DNA from 3 places in the Ensifer sp. YR511 genome. Region 1 is predicted to be linked to each of the others. Evidence: predicted binding sites of a transcription regulator. Region 1 holds the regulator's gene; each other region holds the start of a gene.
What was found. The regulator LexA, encoded in region 1, represses DNA repair genes until DNA is damaged. The targets are predictions, from matches to a motif close to TGTTCNNNNTGTGTTCNG.
Positions count from the first base shown of each region.

Region 2: a site for LexA is predicted at 2,932-2,949, ahead of BLU15_RS09450 (DNA recombination protein RmuC). Genes of this name have one in related genera too.
Region 3: a site for LexA is predicted at 2,281-2,298, ahead of BLU15_RS07400 (PA0069 family radical SAM protein). Genes of this name have one in related genera too.

Region 1 covers NZ_FNGR01000005.1:52,113-57,850, reverse strand. Annotated here, with positions in the region: gene BLU15_RS11710 (thermonuclease family protein) at 1-713, shown strand, start outside; tRNA gene BLU15_RS11705 (tRNA-Cys) at 866-939, shown strand; gene BLU15_RS11700 (hypothetical protein) at 1,137-1,478, shown strand; gene lexA (transcriptional repressor LexA) at 1,567-2,289, opposite strand; gene BLU15_RS11690 (hypothetical protein) at 2,526-2,822, opposite strand; gene BLU15_RS11685 (hypothetical protein) at 3,146-3,778, shown strand; gene BLU15_RS11680 (hypothetical protein) at 3,905-4,498, shown strand; tRNA gene BLU15_RS11670 (tRNA-Ala) at 4,652-4,727, opposite strand; gene adhP (alcohol dehydrogenase AdhP) at 5,105-5,738, shown strand, end outside.
Region 2 covers NZ_FNGR01000003.1:487,240-492,977, forward strand. Annotated here, with positions in the region: gene BLU15_RS09430 (hypothetical protein) at 1-453, shown strand, start outside; gene truA (tRNA pseudouridine(38-40) synthase TruA) at 464-1,207, opposite strand; gene fmt (methionyl-tRNA formyltransferase) at 1,207-2,142, opposite strand; gene def (peptide deformylase) at 2,306-2,830, opposite strand; gene BLU15_RS09450 (DNA recombination protein RmuC) at 2,982-4,175, shown strand; gene BLU15_RS09455 (ribokinase) at 4,228-5,127, shown strand; gene BLU15_RS09460 (methyl-accepting chemotaxis protein) at 5,486-5,738, shown strand, end outside.
Region 3 covers NZ_FNGR01000003.1:43,018-48,755, forward strand. Annotated here, with positions in the region: gene BLU15_RS07385 (4-(cytidine 5'-diphospho)-2-C-methyl-D-erythritol kinase) at 1-829, shown strand, start outside; gene moaB (molybdenum cofactor biosynthesis protein B) at 831-1,373, shown strand; gene BLU15_RS07395 (glycosyltransferase family protein) at 1,667-2,188, opposite strand; gene BLU15_RS07400 (PA0069 family radical SAM protein) at 2,364-3,521, shown strand; gene BLU15_RS07405 (ribonuclease HII) at 3,743-4,393, shown strand; gene BLU15_RS07410 (F0F1 ATP synthase subunit B) at 4,693-5,178, opposite strand; gene BLU15_RS07415 (F0F1 ATP synthase subunit B) at 5,192-5,738, opposite strand, start outside.

The DNA.
Region 1 (5,738 bases):
GTCGACGCCGCAGTTCGGGCCGAAGCACCAGCAAACAGGGCGGCATGGCGCCGTGGTATCTGGCCGCAGCGCTCACCCTTGGCGGCGTCATGGCCCACGACCATCGCGCCGAGTTGCGGCACTGGCCGGTGGTTTCCGATGTCATGGCCTTTGCATCGCGATCGGAAACGAAGCCGAAGCCTCAGCGCGCGGTTCCTGAAGCGCAGGAGCGCGTTGCGCAGCAGGCGGATAGGCACAAACCAAATCCGAAGCCCAACCCGGCGACGAAGGTTGTCCTGGCCGCCCCGGTGCCGTCGGTGAATGTCGGCGTCACGCCGCCAACCCCTCTCGTGCGGCCGAATGAAGAGGTGAAGACGGCATCCATCCGTACCGATCAGTTCTATTTTTGCGGCATTCGCAACGACAACTGCGTGATCGATGGCGCGACCTTCGTCTTCCATGGCGAGACGATCCGCGTCGCCGATGTCGATGCACCGCGAATCCGCCAGGCAAGCTGCGACAAGGAGCGTTCGCGCGGCTTCTACGCCAAGCAGCGCCTGCGCGAATTGCTGAATGCAGGCGACTTCAGGCTGATCTCGGCGGGAGGGCGATCAGATGCCAAGGCCGGCGAGAAACTGCGCCTGGTCACCCGCGGTGACCAATCTCTTGGACGTGTACTCGTTTCCGAGGGGCTCGTGCGGCCGTGGGAAGGGCGCCCGACGCCCTGGTGCTGAGATCAGCTGGGAGACGCTCGGCGGACATCGTCGATCGTTCTGTGGAAAGTATCCGTCCTGCAATTCGACGGCGCGTTTTTCAGAAAATGCCTCTTGCGGTTTTTCTGCAATCATTCTAAATCCGCGCCAACGCTTGGTTATCCGAGCTGTGAGGCCTCGTGGCGGAGTGGTGACGCAGAGGACTGCAAATCCTTGTACCCCGGTTCAATTCCGGGCGAGGCCTCCAAAAATCTCACCTCGTTAAATTTGGTTTGGCGTTCTGCCTTAGGGCAGCGCGGTAAAATTCGCGACACGTCCGCGCAAGCCACGTCTCCTATGCCTCCGTCGGATCTTATCGCTTCGGTGAATTCGGTAGAGGGGGAACGATGACTCCGCTGAGATCAACCGCATCGGTAGCGTCCGTCAACATTAAGAACGGAGGCAATGGCATCAATGAAAAAGAGACTGATCCTGACGGCGTTGGCGTGTTTTGCGGCGACCGCTATGGAGGCGCGCGCGGACGACCTGGTTTTCCAGCTGAAGAACAACACCGGCGCGGTACTGACGAATTTCTATACGTCGCCGGTCGGCGTCAATGAATGGGAAGACGATGTTTTCGGTCGGCAGGTCCTGAACCCCGGCGAGAGCATGGAGATCACCATTGCCGACGGGCGGGACGTCTGCAAATACGACATGCGATTCGAATTCGAGGAAGGCTCGGCCCTCGATACGACCGAGGACACGCAGGATCTCTGCGAACTCGGCGAATACACGATCCACGAATAAGCGATCTGGATTTCAGGTCGCCTTAAATGGAAAGAGCCTCGCCACTTTCAGTGGCGAGGCTCTTTTGATTCGGCGTTCTGCCTGGAATTCAATGGTAGCGGCGGATCAGCCCGACGAGCTTGCCCTGGATTTTCACGCGATCCGGTCCGAAAATGCGCGTCTCGTAGGCGGGGTTGGCCGCTTCGAGCGCAATCGACGCGCCCTTGCGACGGAAGCGCTTCAGCGTCGCTTCCTCGTCGTCCACGAGCGCCACGATGATGTCGCCGGGATTGGCCGAGTTGCCGTTGCGGATGATCACCGTGTCGCCATCGAAGATGCCGGCCTCGATCATCGAATCGCCCTTTACTTCGAGGGCGTAATGCTCGCCGCTGCCGATCATGTCGAGCGGAACGGTAATGTCATGGGTGTTGTTCTGGATCGCCGAGATCGGCACGCCGGCAGCGATGCGGCCCATCACCGGGACGGAAACAGACGTGCTTTCGGCGACCGTCGCCGGCTTCGGCGTGGCAGGAGCGGCGGCCGGCGGCTTTCCGAGGCTGCCCTCGATCACGCTCGGCGAGAAGCCTCTGCGCGGCTGTTGCTGGCCGGCGGCGTAGGCTTCCGGAAGCTTGATGACTTCGAGCGCGCGCGCCCGGTTCGGCAACCGGCGAATGAACCCGCGCTCTTCGAGCGCCGTGATCAAACGGTGAATGCCGGACTTCGACGCCAGGTCGAGCGCATCCTTCATTTCATCGAAAGACGGCGGTACGCCCGACTCCTTCATGCGTTCGTGGATGAACAGAAGCAATTCCTGTTGCTTGCGGGTCAGCATGGCACGTCGCTCCAGAGGCGTGAAACAAATCAAGAACAGACACTATCTGTTCCATATGTGTTCCGCAAGTGCCTAAAATTCCGTGAATTCAGGCAATTGGCTGCTTCTGTGGGGGGCGATTGGTCACTTTTGCGGGAGCGGGGCGGTTTTCGGCGACGGTTGCGTCCCAAAACAGCGCCGGGCAGGCCGGTCGCGCGCGTGATTCGAACGAATCGCGGCTCTCTTCGCGGAGAGACTTAAGTCGCTTGCGAGGCCGAGCAGGCGTCTTCGAACTCCTTCACCGTCTCGGCGCTGTTGTCTTCCGGAAGCACTGCGTCGGCCGCATCGGTCGCAACGGGCGTATCGCCGTCATAAACGAAGGACTGGATGTAGAACGCGAGCGCGCCCTTCCAAACATTGCGTCCATCGATCTGATGGCACGGTACGGCCCGTTCGAAATCGGTCTGGAGTTCATCCACCGTCGCGGCACTGAGCTTGACGTCAGGCATATTGGGCGATGCGACTATCGAAGCGAGAAGCAGGGCGGCAAGCACGGTGATCGTCCACTTGATGAAGGGGTGGGACTACGGGTTGGTAAACGATGTGAACCGCGCTTTCGTTCCGAAGTCCAGCAAGCATGGCGATCACTCTGCCATGTTCAACAGCTCTTTGCCCGCAGGCTGTGGCTGATTTGCGCCAGCCGCTCCATCTCAACCTCGTCTCGGCCGTTCTTCATGGACCGGCGCGGAGAATGCATCGGAGCTGCCAGCTTTCGCATCGGGCCTGGGGCGCGCAAAAATCCCTGCGGGGAAGGGCCTTCGCCGTCTCGACAGGCCTCTAAAAAAAGATAACTTTGCGTGGAAAGTGGGGTGGTTGCATGCATAGATTGTCGTTGGTGGTGCTCGGCCTGTTGCTCACGGCTGGAGCGGCGTCTGCCGAAGAAGGGCGTTCGAATATCTGGAAACGGATCAACGCCTGGACGGTGGGATCCGATCCTTCCCTGGGAGGCTCGTGTTACGCGGCGACGAGCTATGACGCCGGCGCTATCCTTCGTATCGGCTTTTATCCGCGGGGATCGACGAACCTGGCGTTTCTTTCGATCGGCAATGCCGAATGGAAATCCATCGAGCCGCAGCGGGAATACGATGTTGCCTTGCAGCTCGACCGTGGTCGTCAGTGGCCGGCCGTTGCGTTCGGTGTTGATCTGACCGGCGCCAAGGCCCTTGTCGTCAACTTTTCCAACACCGACTTCTTTACCGAATTCGTTCGCAAGAACACCTTGGCGCTGGCCTTCGAGGGGCGCGTCGTCGCGAGCCTAAGCCTGCGTGATTCGATGAAGGCGGTAAGCGAGATGTTCAAGTGCCAGGAGGCGGTGAGCGCCTTGATCCCGAATGGCGGTCAGGGAGCGGCGAACGATCCCTTTGCGGGCGCCGGTGGCAATGCGCCGAACAACGATCCCTTTGCCGGCGGCGGCCAGACCAAGTCATCGAAAGATCCTTTCGCCATGTGATGGGCAGTCCGCTTGCCGCGGAGAGGTGAATATTCCTAAAATATTGCCTGGGATCGGCTAGGCACCCTCGACAGCGATGCGGGGACCTATCAAAATGCGGGCAAACGGGGGTTTTGCATGCGTAGATTGCTGGTCGGATTGGTAAGCTGTCTGATCGCCGCGGGATCGGCCGCGGCTGAGGAGTCCGAAATCATCAAGTGGAAGGATGTCGACGGCTGGACCGTTGCTTCCGACACCTCGATGGAGGGCTCCTGCTTCATCTCGTCGGTATTCGACGGCGGGGTCACCTTGCGCCTTGGGTTCTATCCCAAGGGCTCCGAGTCGCCGCTCTATATGAGCTTCGCCAGCGACGACTGGAGGTCGCTCGAGGTCGGCAAAGAGTACGACCTGACCTTCCGCTTCGACAAGACCGATCCCTGGAGCGCTTCGGCGACCGCTGCCGGTGATGCGAGCGGAAAGTTTCTGTTCGTGAACGTCACCGACGCCGAGTTCCTGACGGGCTTCGTGCGCAAGCGGGCCTTGGCCATCGCGTTTGAAGATCGCGTCATCGCAAATCTCAGCCTGCGCGGCACCGGCCCGGCGGCCGACGAGCTGATGAAGTGCCAGCGGGCGGTCGACGAGATTATCGCCGACGAGGGCCGCAAGTCCAAGGAGAAGAAAGCCGACCCGTTCAGTGCACCGAGCGAGAAGCGATCGGCGCGGGATCCGTTCAGCCTCTGAAAACAGGTGGCCACGGGATCGGGCAGCGTTTCGCGAAGGCCGAACGGTGGCTTAGCATGGTGGTGTCCCCGAAAAGACTCGAACTGGCGATCTGCTGATGACAAATCAGCCGCTGTTCCGATACCTCGGCAACCGGGCACCTTCTGATCGTTTTGGTGGAGCCGAAGGGAGTCGAACCCTCGACCTCCGCAGTGCGATTGCGGCGCTCTCCCAACTGAGCTACGGCCCCGTAGCATTCAGTCAACACGACCGGCGCCGATCCTGTCAATACGCGCGCCAGCGCGCCCGCTCGAACGCCGTTGCACGATATGCGTTGTTCGATCCGGCCGGGCGCCGAAGGCGGTCGGTCTCTGAACCGCTTCTGCACTCCACCCATTGTCGAACTCTGCCGGCGGGTTTACGCTGCAACCTGACGATGGCGCTACGTGAACCACGTTGAAGTGTTGGCGGTATACGCCAAGCAGGAAATGACGTCCGGGCACTGGCTGTGAGCGCCATGATGCTCGAGCCAATTACACGATTTTCGTATGTGAGATAGGCCCCTGCCGGCCCACTGTTCCCATAAGAAACCTCTCCGTGGCCCGGCGATTGGAGGAGGATTGGCAAATGGCTCAGGCGATGAAGGCAGCCGTCGTTCGGCAATTCGGCGCGCCCCTGACGATCGAAGAAGTGGCGGTGCCCACGCCGCAGCCGGGACAGATCCTCGTGAAGTACGAAGCAACGGGCGTTTGCCATACCGATCTCCATGCTGCAAATGGCGACTGGCCGGTGAAGCCCAGCCCACCGTTCATTCCCGGGCACGAGGGGGTCGGCTATGTCTCGGCGGTCGGCGCCGGTGTCAAAAGAGTGAAAGAGGGCGACAGGGTCGGCGTTCCCTGGCTTCACAGCGCCTGCGGCTACTGTCCGCATTGCCGCACCGGTTGGGAGACGTTGTGTGCGGCCCAGTCGAACACGGGATACTCGGTCAACGGGACGTTCGCCGAATATGGCCTGGCGGATCCTGATTTCGTCGGCAGCCTGCCCAATGGGCTGGAGTTCGGTCCTGCCGCGCCGGTTCTGTGTGCCGGGGTCACCGTTTACAAGGGGTTGAAGGAAACGGAAGTCCGTCCCGGTGAATGGGTTGCCATCTCCGGCATCGGGGGGCTTGGCCACATGGCCGTGCAGTACGCAAAGGCGATGGGCATGCATGTCGTCGCGGCGGACATCTTCGACGACAAGCTGGCACTTGCAAAGCAATTGG
Region 2 (5,738 bases), on a different contig from region 1:
GCCGTCACCTGGGCGTCCTGGCGGCTCTACTACCTCTCGGTCATGCCTGATGGCACCACGATCGGCATCGGCTTCATCTTCAAGCTGCTCGTCGTCGATCTCGTCAGCTGGCTCTTGCCGCTGGTGCTGATCGCCGTTCTCTCGCGCCCACTCGGATTTGCCGGAGCGGTGGTACCGATCGTCGTTACCACAAACTGGCTCTCGGTTCCGCTCTCCTACGCCATGGCAGTGCCGGCGGCGATCCGTGTCGTCATTCCCGGGAGCCAGGGGCTGACGAGCTTCATCTGGTTGACGCTGCTCGTCATCAGCGTTGCGGTGCTCTTCCGGCTCTTGCGCATGGTGACCGGCAACCAGACGCTGCTTGCCTCGGCGCTGACGGCGCTGTTCCTGTTGCCGTCGATGATGATCGGCGATCTCTTGCAGCGCTTCTTCGGTCTGATCCCGACAAGCTAGGACTTCGGGATCAGTAGTCCACCTGAAGGAAATAAAGCCCATCGGGCGGCGCCACGGGGCCGCAGGCCTTGCGGTTGCGGGCCTCAAGCGCTGCCTGCAGATCATCCGGCGTCCACTTGCCTTCGCCCGCCAGCTTCAGCGAGCCGGCGAAGGAGCGGATCTGGTTGTGCAGGAAGCTCTGCGCCGTTGCGCGGATCTCTATAACGCCGGCGACAAGCGCGACGTCCAGCCGATCGAGCGTGCGCACCGGGCTCGCCGCCTGGCAATGGGCGGAGCGGAAGGTGGTGAAGTCATGATGGCCGACGAGGCGCTGGGCGCCTGCATGCATGGCTTCATGGTCGAGCGGCTTCGGCACCCACCAGGCGCGCCGGGCTTCAAGCGCCAGCGGCGCGGGCCGCGAGATAATGCGGTAGAGATAGTGGCGGCGCAGCGCCGAGAAGCGCGCGTCGAATTCCTCGGACACTTCCTCGGCCCCGAGGATCGCCACCCGCTCGCCCGCAAGCCCCAGATGGGCATTTAGCGCGTTGCGCAGCGTGTAGGGCTTCCACGGACGCGTGAGATCCGCATGCATGACCTGGCCACTGGCGTGCACACCGGAATCGGTGCGGCCGGCGCCGCGGATCGACACGGTCTCTCCGGTCAGCGACAGGATCGCCTTTTCGATCGCCCCTTGGACGGACTCTCCGTTGTCCTGCCGCTGCCAGCCGACATAGTCCGAGCCGTCATATTCGACGGTCAGCTTGAACCGCGGCATCAGCCGACCCTCGTGCCGGGCGCAACCGGCGTTCCGCGCAGGAAATCGGCCACACCCAACGCCTTGCCGCCGGCGCGCTGCAGGCGGGTGAGCCGAACGGCGCCCTCGGCGCAGGCAATCGCCAGGTTGTCGTCGAGCACCGTGCCGGCCTCGGCCTCGCCGGAAGCAGGCTCCGAGTTCAGAACCTTGATGCGTTCCGGCTTGCCAGCGATCTCAAGTTCGAACCAGGCGCCCGGGAATGGCGACAGGCCACGGATATGGTCGTGCACCTCGCGGGCGGGACGGGTGAAATCGATGCGGGTTTCCGTTTTGCTGATCTTCTGGGCGTAGACGACGCCGTCCTCGGCCTGGACCGTCAGCGGCAGATCGCCGGCCTCGAGCTTCGCCATCGCTTCCCGCATCAGACTGGCGCCGACCTGCATCAGGCGATCGTGCAATTCACCCCCGGTCATCGTCTCGCCGATCTGAACCGTCTTGGTGAGGGCGACCGGGCCGGTATCGAGCCCCTTTTCCATCTTCATCACCATCATGCCGGTCTCGTGGTCGCCGGCCATGATCGCGCGCTGGATGGGCGCTGCACCGCGCCAGCGCGGCAGCAGCGAGGCGTGGCCGTTGTAGCAGCCGAGCTTGGTGCCGGTGAGGATGGCCTCAGGCAGAAGCAGGCCATAGGCGACGACGACGGCGACGTCGGCGTCGAAATCACGGAAGGTCTGGCGGTCCGCCTCGTCCTTGAAGTTGACTGGCGTCAGCACCGGAATGCCCAGAAGCTCGGCCGCCTGGTGCACCGGCGATTTCTGCAGATCGAGCCCGCGGCGGCCACCCGGCCGCGGTGGCTGGGTGTAGACGGCGACGATCTGATGACCGGCCTCGGCAAGTGCCGCCAGTGTCGGCACCGAAAATTCCGGTGTGCCCATGAAGATGATGCGAAGCGACAAGGCGGTAACTCCGTCCTTTCAGATCACTTCATGCGGGGAAACGGCGAAATGATCTCATTCTCTAAAAACAGGACAATTCCAGGAAAGCCGTTTCACGCTCTTCCTGGAATGTTCAATGGGTTCCCGCCTTCAAAATTTCGCGTGATCTTCCGCGATTGAAGGCTCAGATCGCCTTTGCGCCGCGCGTCTTGGCAGCCTTGGTGAACTTGCGGATCACCATGTCGCGCTTGAGCTTGGAGATGTGGTCGATGAACAACACGCCGTTCAGGTGGTCGATCTCGTGCTGCAGGCAGGTGGCGAGCAGGCCTTCGGCCTCGATCGTCTGTTCCTTGCCGTCGCGGTCGAGGTGCTTGACGGTGATGACGGCGGGGCGCTCGACCTCGGCGTAGTAGTCCGGGATCGACAGGCAGCCTTCCTCGTAAACCGAATAGGTGTCGGACGAAGCGACGATCTCGGGGTTGATGAAGACAAGCGGCGTCTTCTCGTCGCCCTCTTTCGAAACGTCGAGCACCAGCATGCGCCTGGCGACACCGATCTGGATCGCGGCAAGGCCGATGCCGGGGGCATCGTACATGGTTTCGAGCATGTCATCGGCCAGACGGCGGACGTCCGCGTCGACGGTTTCGATCGGCGTTGAAACCTGGCGAAGCACAGGATCGGGAAGGATGATAAGCGGCTTGATGGTCATGATGCTCCCATAGCCGATCTTTCCATCGACGCGCAAGGAAATTGCCTTGCCACCTGCGGCACCCGCTCGTCCCTCGTCGGGCGTTAACCGCCGCGCACACATGTTCTCGTTTTGATCTACACTTCGCGAGAGAATCTGTTAGGTTTGGCGCATGGAACCCGCGCCCCTTCCCTTCGCCCAGCCGTTGTTTTTCATCGGCACCCTGCCGATTACCCTGGGCCATCTGGCGATTGCCGCCGGCCTTGTGCTGGCTGTTGCCGGCCTGATGGCGCTCTCGCGCCGGCGCAATCCCCGCGACGACGAGCGGCAGGAACAGATGGCAATGCTGCTGGCAGCACAGACGGAGATGCAAGGGCGGGTCGCGGCCATGGCCGAGGTGTTCGGCGCCCGGCAGGCGGAGCTCAACCAGACACTCAGCCAGCGCATCGACGGCATGACCCATCGCATCGGCGCCTCGATCAGCGAGCAGACCAAGGCGACACACGAGAACCTACGCCGGCTGCAGGAGCGCCTCGCGGTCATCGACACGGCCCAGAACAACATCCAGTCGCTCGCCAAAGACATGGCCGGACTTCAGGCGATTCTATCGAACAAGCAGACGCGCGGCGCCTTCGGCCAGTCGCGCATGGAAGCGATTATCGCCGACGGGCTGCCGATGGGTGCCTTCGAATTCCAGGCGACGCTGTCGAACGGGGCGCGGCCCGACTGCACCATCCGCATGCCGAACGGCCAGCCGCCGCTGGTCATCGACGCCAAATTTCCGCTCGAAGCCTGGAACGCGATGCGGGATGCTCCGACCCCGGAGCGGCGCCTGCAGATCGCCCAACTCTTTCGCCGCGACATGGAAACGCACGTGCGCGACATCGCCGGCAAGTATCTGATCCCGGGCGAGACGCAGGACACCGCCTTCCTCTTCGTACCCTCGGAATCGATCTTTGCGGAGATCCACGAGCATTTCGAAGCGATCGTGCAGAAGGCGCATCGCCAGCGGATCGTCATCGTCTCGCCCTCCCTGCTGCTGTTGTCGATCCAGGTGATCCAGGCAATCCTCAAGGATGCGCGCATGCGCGAGCAGGCGCACCTGATCCAGGGCGAAGTCGCGCGGCTGATGGAGGATCTCGGCCGTCTCGACGAGCGCGTGCGCAAGCTGCAGGGCCATTTCGCCATGAGCCAGAAGGATGTCGAGGACATCCTCGTTTCCTCCAGCAAGCTCACCCGCCGCGGGGCCAAGATCGAGGCCCTAGAGCTGCAAGCGGAAGGCGGCACACGGGACGCGGACGAACCACGTGCCGCGGTCGACAATCGGGTCGGGCAATTGCGCCTGCGGGTGGTTGACGAGGACTGAGGCTGTCGGGCACTCTCCGGCCCAATTCGCAAAGCCGACAGGATAGTTTCACATGATTACTGTTTTTGGGTCCATCAACATGGATCTGATCGCCACCACCGCACGCCTTCCGAAGCCCGGCGAAACCGTCGCCGGCACCAGCTTCTCAACCGCCGCCGGCGGCAAGGGCGCAAACCAGGCGCTGGCCGCACGGCGTGCCGGCGCGACGGTGCAGATGGCAGGCGCAGTAGGAAAGGACAGCTTTGCTGACGGCGCGCTCGAGCTGTTGAAGGGTGCGGGCACCGACCTGTCGTTGACCAAGACGGTCAGCGAGCCGACCGGCACCGCCCATATCCTCGTCGGCGGCGACGGCGAAAATGTCATCGTCGTCGTCGCCAGCGCCAATGCGACGGTCGATGAAGCCGATGCGGTGAAGGCCGTCGACGGCATGAAGCCCAGCGATACCTTGATGCTGCAGCTCGAAATTCCGGCCGCCTCGGTCGAGAAGGCGCTCACCGCCGCCAAACAGAAGGGCGTGCGTTCGGTCATCAACATCGCGCCGCTGACACCGGAGGCAGCCCGCCTCGGCCGCCTCGCCGATATCGTCATTGCCAACGAAACCGAATTCGAACTGCTGGCCGGCAAGAGCGGTATCGGGAGTACTGAGCGCGAAGAAGCGATGAAGGCGCTGCACGCGGAGACCGGCCAGACGGTCATCGTCACGCTTGGCGCCGAAGGCGTGGTGGCCGTACATGAAGGCGAGATCCAGCGCGCCAAGGGCCTGAAGATCGAGCCGGTCGATACCGTCGGCGCCGGCGACACCTTCTGCGGATATCTCGCAGCCAGCCTCGATGCCGGCATCGCCTTCCCCGACGCTCTGCGCCGCGCAGCAGTCGCCGGCTCTCTCGCCTGCCTGAAGAGCGGCGCCCAGCCCTCGATCCCGCTTGCTGCGGACGTGGCCTCGCGTCTCTAAATCCTGCGCGAAAAAGCACGCACTTGAGACGGGCGAAGTCGCCCGTCTCATTTTTCCCAGGCCCTGGCCCGCATAGATTTCACCCTCCCGACGGCCGCTTGCGCAATCCGGACAGCCGATGTCGCGGACATAAAACTTTGCGTGCAATTTTATGCAAGCGATGCGTAAAACAGCGTCCGTGTTGGCCCTATCTTAAGAATCTCCAGTCTATTCAGGACCGTGAGAAAACCGGCCGAAGCGCCTGGTCGTCTCCAACATGCCGGTCGGCATCTGACGCTCCATGATGGAGTTCACCCCCATTGCGAAATGCGTCCACCGCAGGTGAAAACCTGCGAACCTCCCAGCACGTGAGGATTTCATGTTCAAGTTCCAAGCCAAATCGCTGGCGACCAAACTGATCGCGGTGACAGGCGGCACGATCGCACTTGTCCTGCTTGCCTCGAATTTCGTTCTCATATCCCAGACCCAGGACCGCGTCGAAACGCTGGTCCTCGAACAGGCTGGCGGCGAAGCCCGCGCGATAGCCTCCGACATTGCCGGCGACATCGGCGAGCTTGCAAGTGCTGCCCGCTCGATGGCGGGCATCCTCGGCCGCGCACACGCCGAAAAGT
Region 3 (5,738 bases), on a different contig from region 1:
GCGCGCCGACGGCCACCATCTTCTCGAAAGTCTCGTCACTTTTGCCGATCGCGGCGATCGCATCGGTCTCTCGCCGGCGGATGCGGATCGCTTCACGGTTTCGGGCGCGTTTGCCGCCGCGCTGCCGATGGATGCCGGCGCGGGCGGCAACCTGGTTCTGAAGGCACGGGACCTGCTGCGCGCCGAACTGCAGGCACTTGACCCCGACACAGCCGGGCCGGTCCACCTGCATCTCGAGAAGAACCTGCCGCTCGCCTCGGGCATTGGCGGCGGATCCGCGGATGCGGCGGCGACGCTTCTTGGGCTTCTCGATCTTTGGGGCGCGACGATCGAACCCTCCCGCCTCGGCGCCATCGCGCTGCAGCTCGGGGCGGACGTGCCGATGTGTCTTGCCGGCACGCCACTGCTCGCGAAGGGGATCGGCGAGGACATTACGCCGCTTGCGGATTTCCCCGCGCTGCCGGTCGTGCTGGTGAATCCGCTCGTCGCCCTCTCGACTCCGGTTGTCTTCCGGGCCCTCGCCAACAAGACGAACCCGACGCTCGTTGCGCCTCACAGAGCCGGTACGGCGGCCGAGTGGATTTCTGCCATCGCCACGATGCGCAACGATTTGCAGCTGCCGGCAGAGGGCCTTGAGCCCGTGATCGGCACGGTCCGCAAGGCATTGACCGAAGCCGGAACGGCGCTCACGCGCATGTCGGGCTCGGGCGCCACATGCTTCGGCCTTTTCGACAGCGACGTGCGCGCGGCTGCGACAGCGCGCGCTCTTTCGGAGGCCTACCCCGGGTGGTACGTTCTCGCCTGCAGGACAGTGGGCAAAGGGAAATAGCATGGCCGGTATCGACGAAAAGCGTCCGTTCATTCCTGTCGGGATCGCCATCCTCACGGTCTCCGACACGCGCACGCGCGCCGACGACAAGTCGGGCGACACATTGGAAGCGCGGGTGCGTGACGCCGGCCATCGGCTTGAGGCGCGCGCCATCGTTTCCGACGACAAAACGAAGATCTACGACCAGGTGAAGGCCTGGACGCTCGATCCCAACATCGACGTGGTGATCACGACAGGTGGAACGGGCTTCACCGGGCGGGACGTGACGCCCGAGGCGCTGGAACCGTTGTTCGAGAAGCGCATGGACGGGTTCTCCGAAGTCTTCCACCGTATCTCCTTCGAGAAGATCGGCACCTCGACGATCCAGTCGCGCGCAACCGGCGGCGTTGCCAACGCCACCTTCATCTTCGTGCTTCCGGGCTCGCCCGGTGCCTGCCGCGATGCGTGGGACGGCATCCTCAAGCAACAGCTCGACTACCGGCACATGCCCTGCAATTTCGTGGAGATCATGCCGCGGCTCGACGAGCATCTGAAACGTAGCTGAAGAGCTTGGACCGTTCCGGCTTGGCCGACCTGTTACCTTAGTAACTGACGGTCGCTTCTCCTCTCGTTAGTCTCCCAGCGTTGACACAGCGAGGAACGACCGCCGCACGTTCTATTCCTCGCGCCGCAAGACCCTTCCGCCTCTGTCCCCCAGGCGGAATGCAATGTTGGATACGACGGGCAGCCAGAATGCTACCCGGATAGAAATCTGCCAAACAAGGTCATTTGAGAGCCGCTTGGAGGTGCCGTCCCCCCGGGACTGGCACCTTTAATTTTGCGCGCGACGAACCGGCGTTACCGCCTGGCTTCGACGGCGACCCAGGCCGGAACAAGTTCGGTCGAAAGCTTGCGGACAGAGCGGACATTCGTCATGGCATCCAGGCCCGTATTGCCGCGGGCGGCCGCAAGAGCATCGTTCTTGCGCAGGAGAAAGCCTGTCTCCAGCGGCTTTCCCCGCCGGGTCAGCCGGCGGAAGAGAGGCATGCGATGGAGTCTCGAACCGGAGAAGCGGGCCGGTGCCTTGTTCATCGACACGTACTCGGCCAGTTCATCGATCCAGCGGCCGATCGGGCGGGCGCCCGGCTCCAGCAACATCAGCCATTCGCCACGCGCCGAACCCACCACATCGGCGAGATTCCAATCCCGGCAGAAACGGCATCCAGCGGCATCGGCCACATCGGACGAACCATCCTTCGAACCGTGATCGAGGATGATCACATCGCTGACCAGCCCCTCCACCGCGCCGGCAACCAACACAGCAAGCGTCTGCGCCAGTTCGGCTTCGTTGTCGCGGGTTTCCATAATGATCGTGAGCATGGTTTCTCGTAACGCATCGGCACGGCAATTGCTACATCCAGGACATCGACCGAAGCGGTGCCTTGATCGACAAAACCGAAATTCCAATTTTTTGTTCTTGAATTGTTCTCTCATTCGCGATAGGAAAATAATCAGAACAAAACGGGATCAAATATCTGATTCCGGGGAGATTCCAATGACCGAGCTGTCTCAGATCCGGCAGGGTGCTCTTGCGCCCGCCAACACGGCAGATGTGGCCGAAGCGATGATGAGCGCAACGGGCCTCCGGATCGACATCGATCGCCGCCGGGGGCGCGGCGCCGGGATCAACATGTCCGGCAGGTTCGAACCGCGCAGCCGCGAGACGTTCGACGACGGTTGGGAAAGCCTGGAGGATCTGCCGCCGTTCAAGACCGAGGTTCAGGTCGAGAAGCCGCGCACGGTGATCACGAGGAACGAGTCTCCCGACATCTCCTTCGACCGCTCGATCAATCCCTATCGCGGCTGCGAGCATGGTTGCATCTATTGCTTTGCCCGCCCCACGCACGCTTATATGGGCCTATCGGCCGGCCTCGACTTCGAAGCGAAGCTGTTTGCCAAGCCGGATGCACCGCGACTTCTGGAGCGCGAACTGGCGCGGCAAGACTACAAGGTGAGGCCGATCGCCATCGGCACCAACACCGACCCCTATCAGCCGATCGAGAAGGAGTGGCGCATCATGCGCCAGATCCTCGAGGTGCTGCGGGACGCCAACCATCCGGTCATGATCGTCACCAAATCAGCGATGGTCACCCGCGATATCGATATCCTGGCGCCGATGGCGGAAAAGGGACTGGTGCGCGTCGGCATCTCCGTCACGACACTCGACCGGAAGCTCGCCCGCACGATGGAGCCGCGGGCCTCTACGCCAAGCAAGCGGCTGGAGGCGATACGCATGCTTGCCGAAGCGGGCATCCCGGCCGGTGTTCTCGTTTCCCCTATCATTCCGGCGCTGAACGACCACGAGATCGAGCGCGTGCTCGAAGGAGCAAGGACAGCCGGAGCAACTGAAGCAAGCTATGTCCTGCTGCGGCTGCCGCTCGAGGTCAGCCCGCTCTTTCGCGACTGGCTGCTGCGCAATTATCCGGACCGCTACCGGCACGTCATGTCGCTCATCCGCTCCATGCGTGGCGGCAAGGACTATGACGCCGAATTCGGCAAACGCATGAAGGGCGTCGGCCCCTATGCGTGGCAGATTGGCCGCCGCTTCGACCTGGCGGTCAAGCGCCTCGGCTTCAACCCGACGCGCCGGCAGCTGCGCGACGATCTCTTCGTGCCGCCGCTCGGAACGGGGGTGCAGCTCTCGCTTCTTTGAAGGCTTTCCGGTCGCCTGGGTAGCCATCCCGCAATTTCGTAATCGGCGCGCGGCGAGAGATGATCGCCCCGCACCGCCAGGCGAACCCGATAGCGGGCGCCTCAGATTGCATAGCAGTTCCGGTGCCCCTTACCCGCCGTGGGCCCCGGTAATCCCCCGTCCGCCGCCGCACTCGGACCTGGGGGCTTGAAGAGAATCGGTCGATCATGCGAATTAGACTTATGTCTCGCAGATCGTCCGATTCTCCCCTTTTTCCCGATATCATCGAAGCGCCCGATTTCAATTTCGAGCTTTCGGCCAAGGGCGATGGCTTCTGGCCGGTCGCCGGAGCGGATGAGGCCGGGCGTGGGCCGCTCGCGGGACCGGTGGTCGCCGCCGCCGTCATCCTCGATCCGGACGCCATTCCCGCAGGCCTCGACGACAGCAAGAAGCTGACGGCGCAGGCGCGCGAAAAACTGTTCGAAGAAATCCTCGCCACGTCCGAAGTGTCGATCGCCTCGGCTTCGGCCGGCACGATCGACGCCACCGACATCCGCAAGGCAAGCCTTGAAGCCATGCGACGCGCCGTGGCCGGCCTGCCCTCGAACGCACGCTTCGTGCTCGTCGACGGCCGTGACGTGCCGCCCGGCCTCACCTGCCACGCCAAGGCGGTCGTCAAGGGCGATGCGCGGTCGCTGTCGATCGCCGCCGCTTCGATCGTCGCCAAGGTCACCCGCGACCGCATGATGGCCCGTGCCGATCTCGCACATCCCGGCTACGGCTTCGCGCTCCATGCCGGCTATGCGACGGTGACCCACCGTCGCGCCATCGAGACCCACGGCCCCTGCCCGCTGCACCGCATGAGCTTCCGGCCGCTGCGCCGGGACGACTAACCTTTGCGCAATCCCTGACCAGCGCTACGCAGGCGTTGTCGGTTCCGCTTCCGACATATCTCGTCAACAGCTTTTCTCGCGTCAAAAGCCATACCGGCGGCGCGCATGCTGACGTGCGCCACGCTAGCTCTTGAACACTGGTCCTACTTCGGCGGCCAAACCTGATGTGGCGAAACGCCTACGCAAATCTCTGACGGAGGCTGGCACCACCCATTGTTCGGGCCAACGCGGTCTCTGCAGACAGGCATAAAAAAAGCCCCGCACGAAGCGGGGCTTTCTCCAATCGAATGTCCGAGCGCTTAGTTCAAGCGTGCCTTGACGTCGCCAAGTGCCTTCTTGAACAGATCGCTCTGGGCGCCGGCGTCGGCCTTGGCGGCAATGACCTTCTCGGCAGCGGCGATCGCGAGATCGACGGCAGCGGAACGAACCGCGTTGATCGCGTCGCTTTCGGCCTGCTTGATCTTCTGTTCCGAAAGAGCCGTGCGACGAACGACGTATTCCTCGGTCTTCTGCTTGGCTTCCGCGGTCAGCATTTCGGCTTCGCGCTGGGCGGCAGCGACGATGCCAGCAGCTTCCGCTTCGGCATCCTTGCGCTTGCGCTGGTATTCAGCGACGAGGCCCTGTGCTTCTTCGCGCAGGCGCTTGGCTTCGGTCAACTCGTTGCCGATCTTTTCGGCGCGGGCGTCGAGCGCCTTGCCGACCATGCCCGGAACCTTGAGATAGGCAATCAGGACGAAGAACAGGATCAGGCCAACGAAGGCATAGAAAGTTGCATCAAGATGCATAGTTCAGTGCTCCTCAGTTGCCAGCCGATGCCTTGACGGCAGCGGTGATCTCGGCCTTGGTGACGGTTCCGCCGATCAGCTGCTTGACGACAGCCGTTGCGGTTTCCTCGGCGATGGCGCCGACGTCGGCCAGTGCCTTTGCCTTGATGTCGGCGATGCGGTCTTCTGCAGCCGAGATCTTCTTGGCAAGGTCGGCTTCGACGGCGGTGCGGTCAGCATTGGCCTTGGCCTTTGCGGATTCGCGGGCGTCGTCGGCGATCTTGTGACCCTTGGACTTGGCGGCTGCCAGGTCCTGCTCGTAGGAAGCGATGGCAGCGTCGGCTTCGCCCTTGAGGCGGGACGCTTCATCGAGATCCTGAGCGATCCGATCGTGACGGGTTTCCAGAATTCCGCCGATGCGCGGAATGATGACCTTCGACATCAGGAGATAGAAGAGGCCGAACGTGATCGCGAGCCAAAGCAGCTGCGATGCGAAATGGGTCGTATCGAAGGGCGGGAACACGCCGGAGCCAGCCTCGCCTTCGTGAGCCACACCCGTTTCGGTGTGCACCTCACCGGCC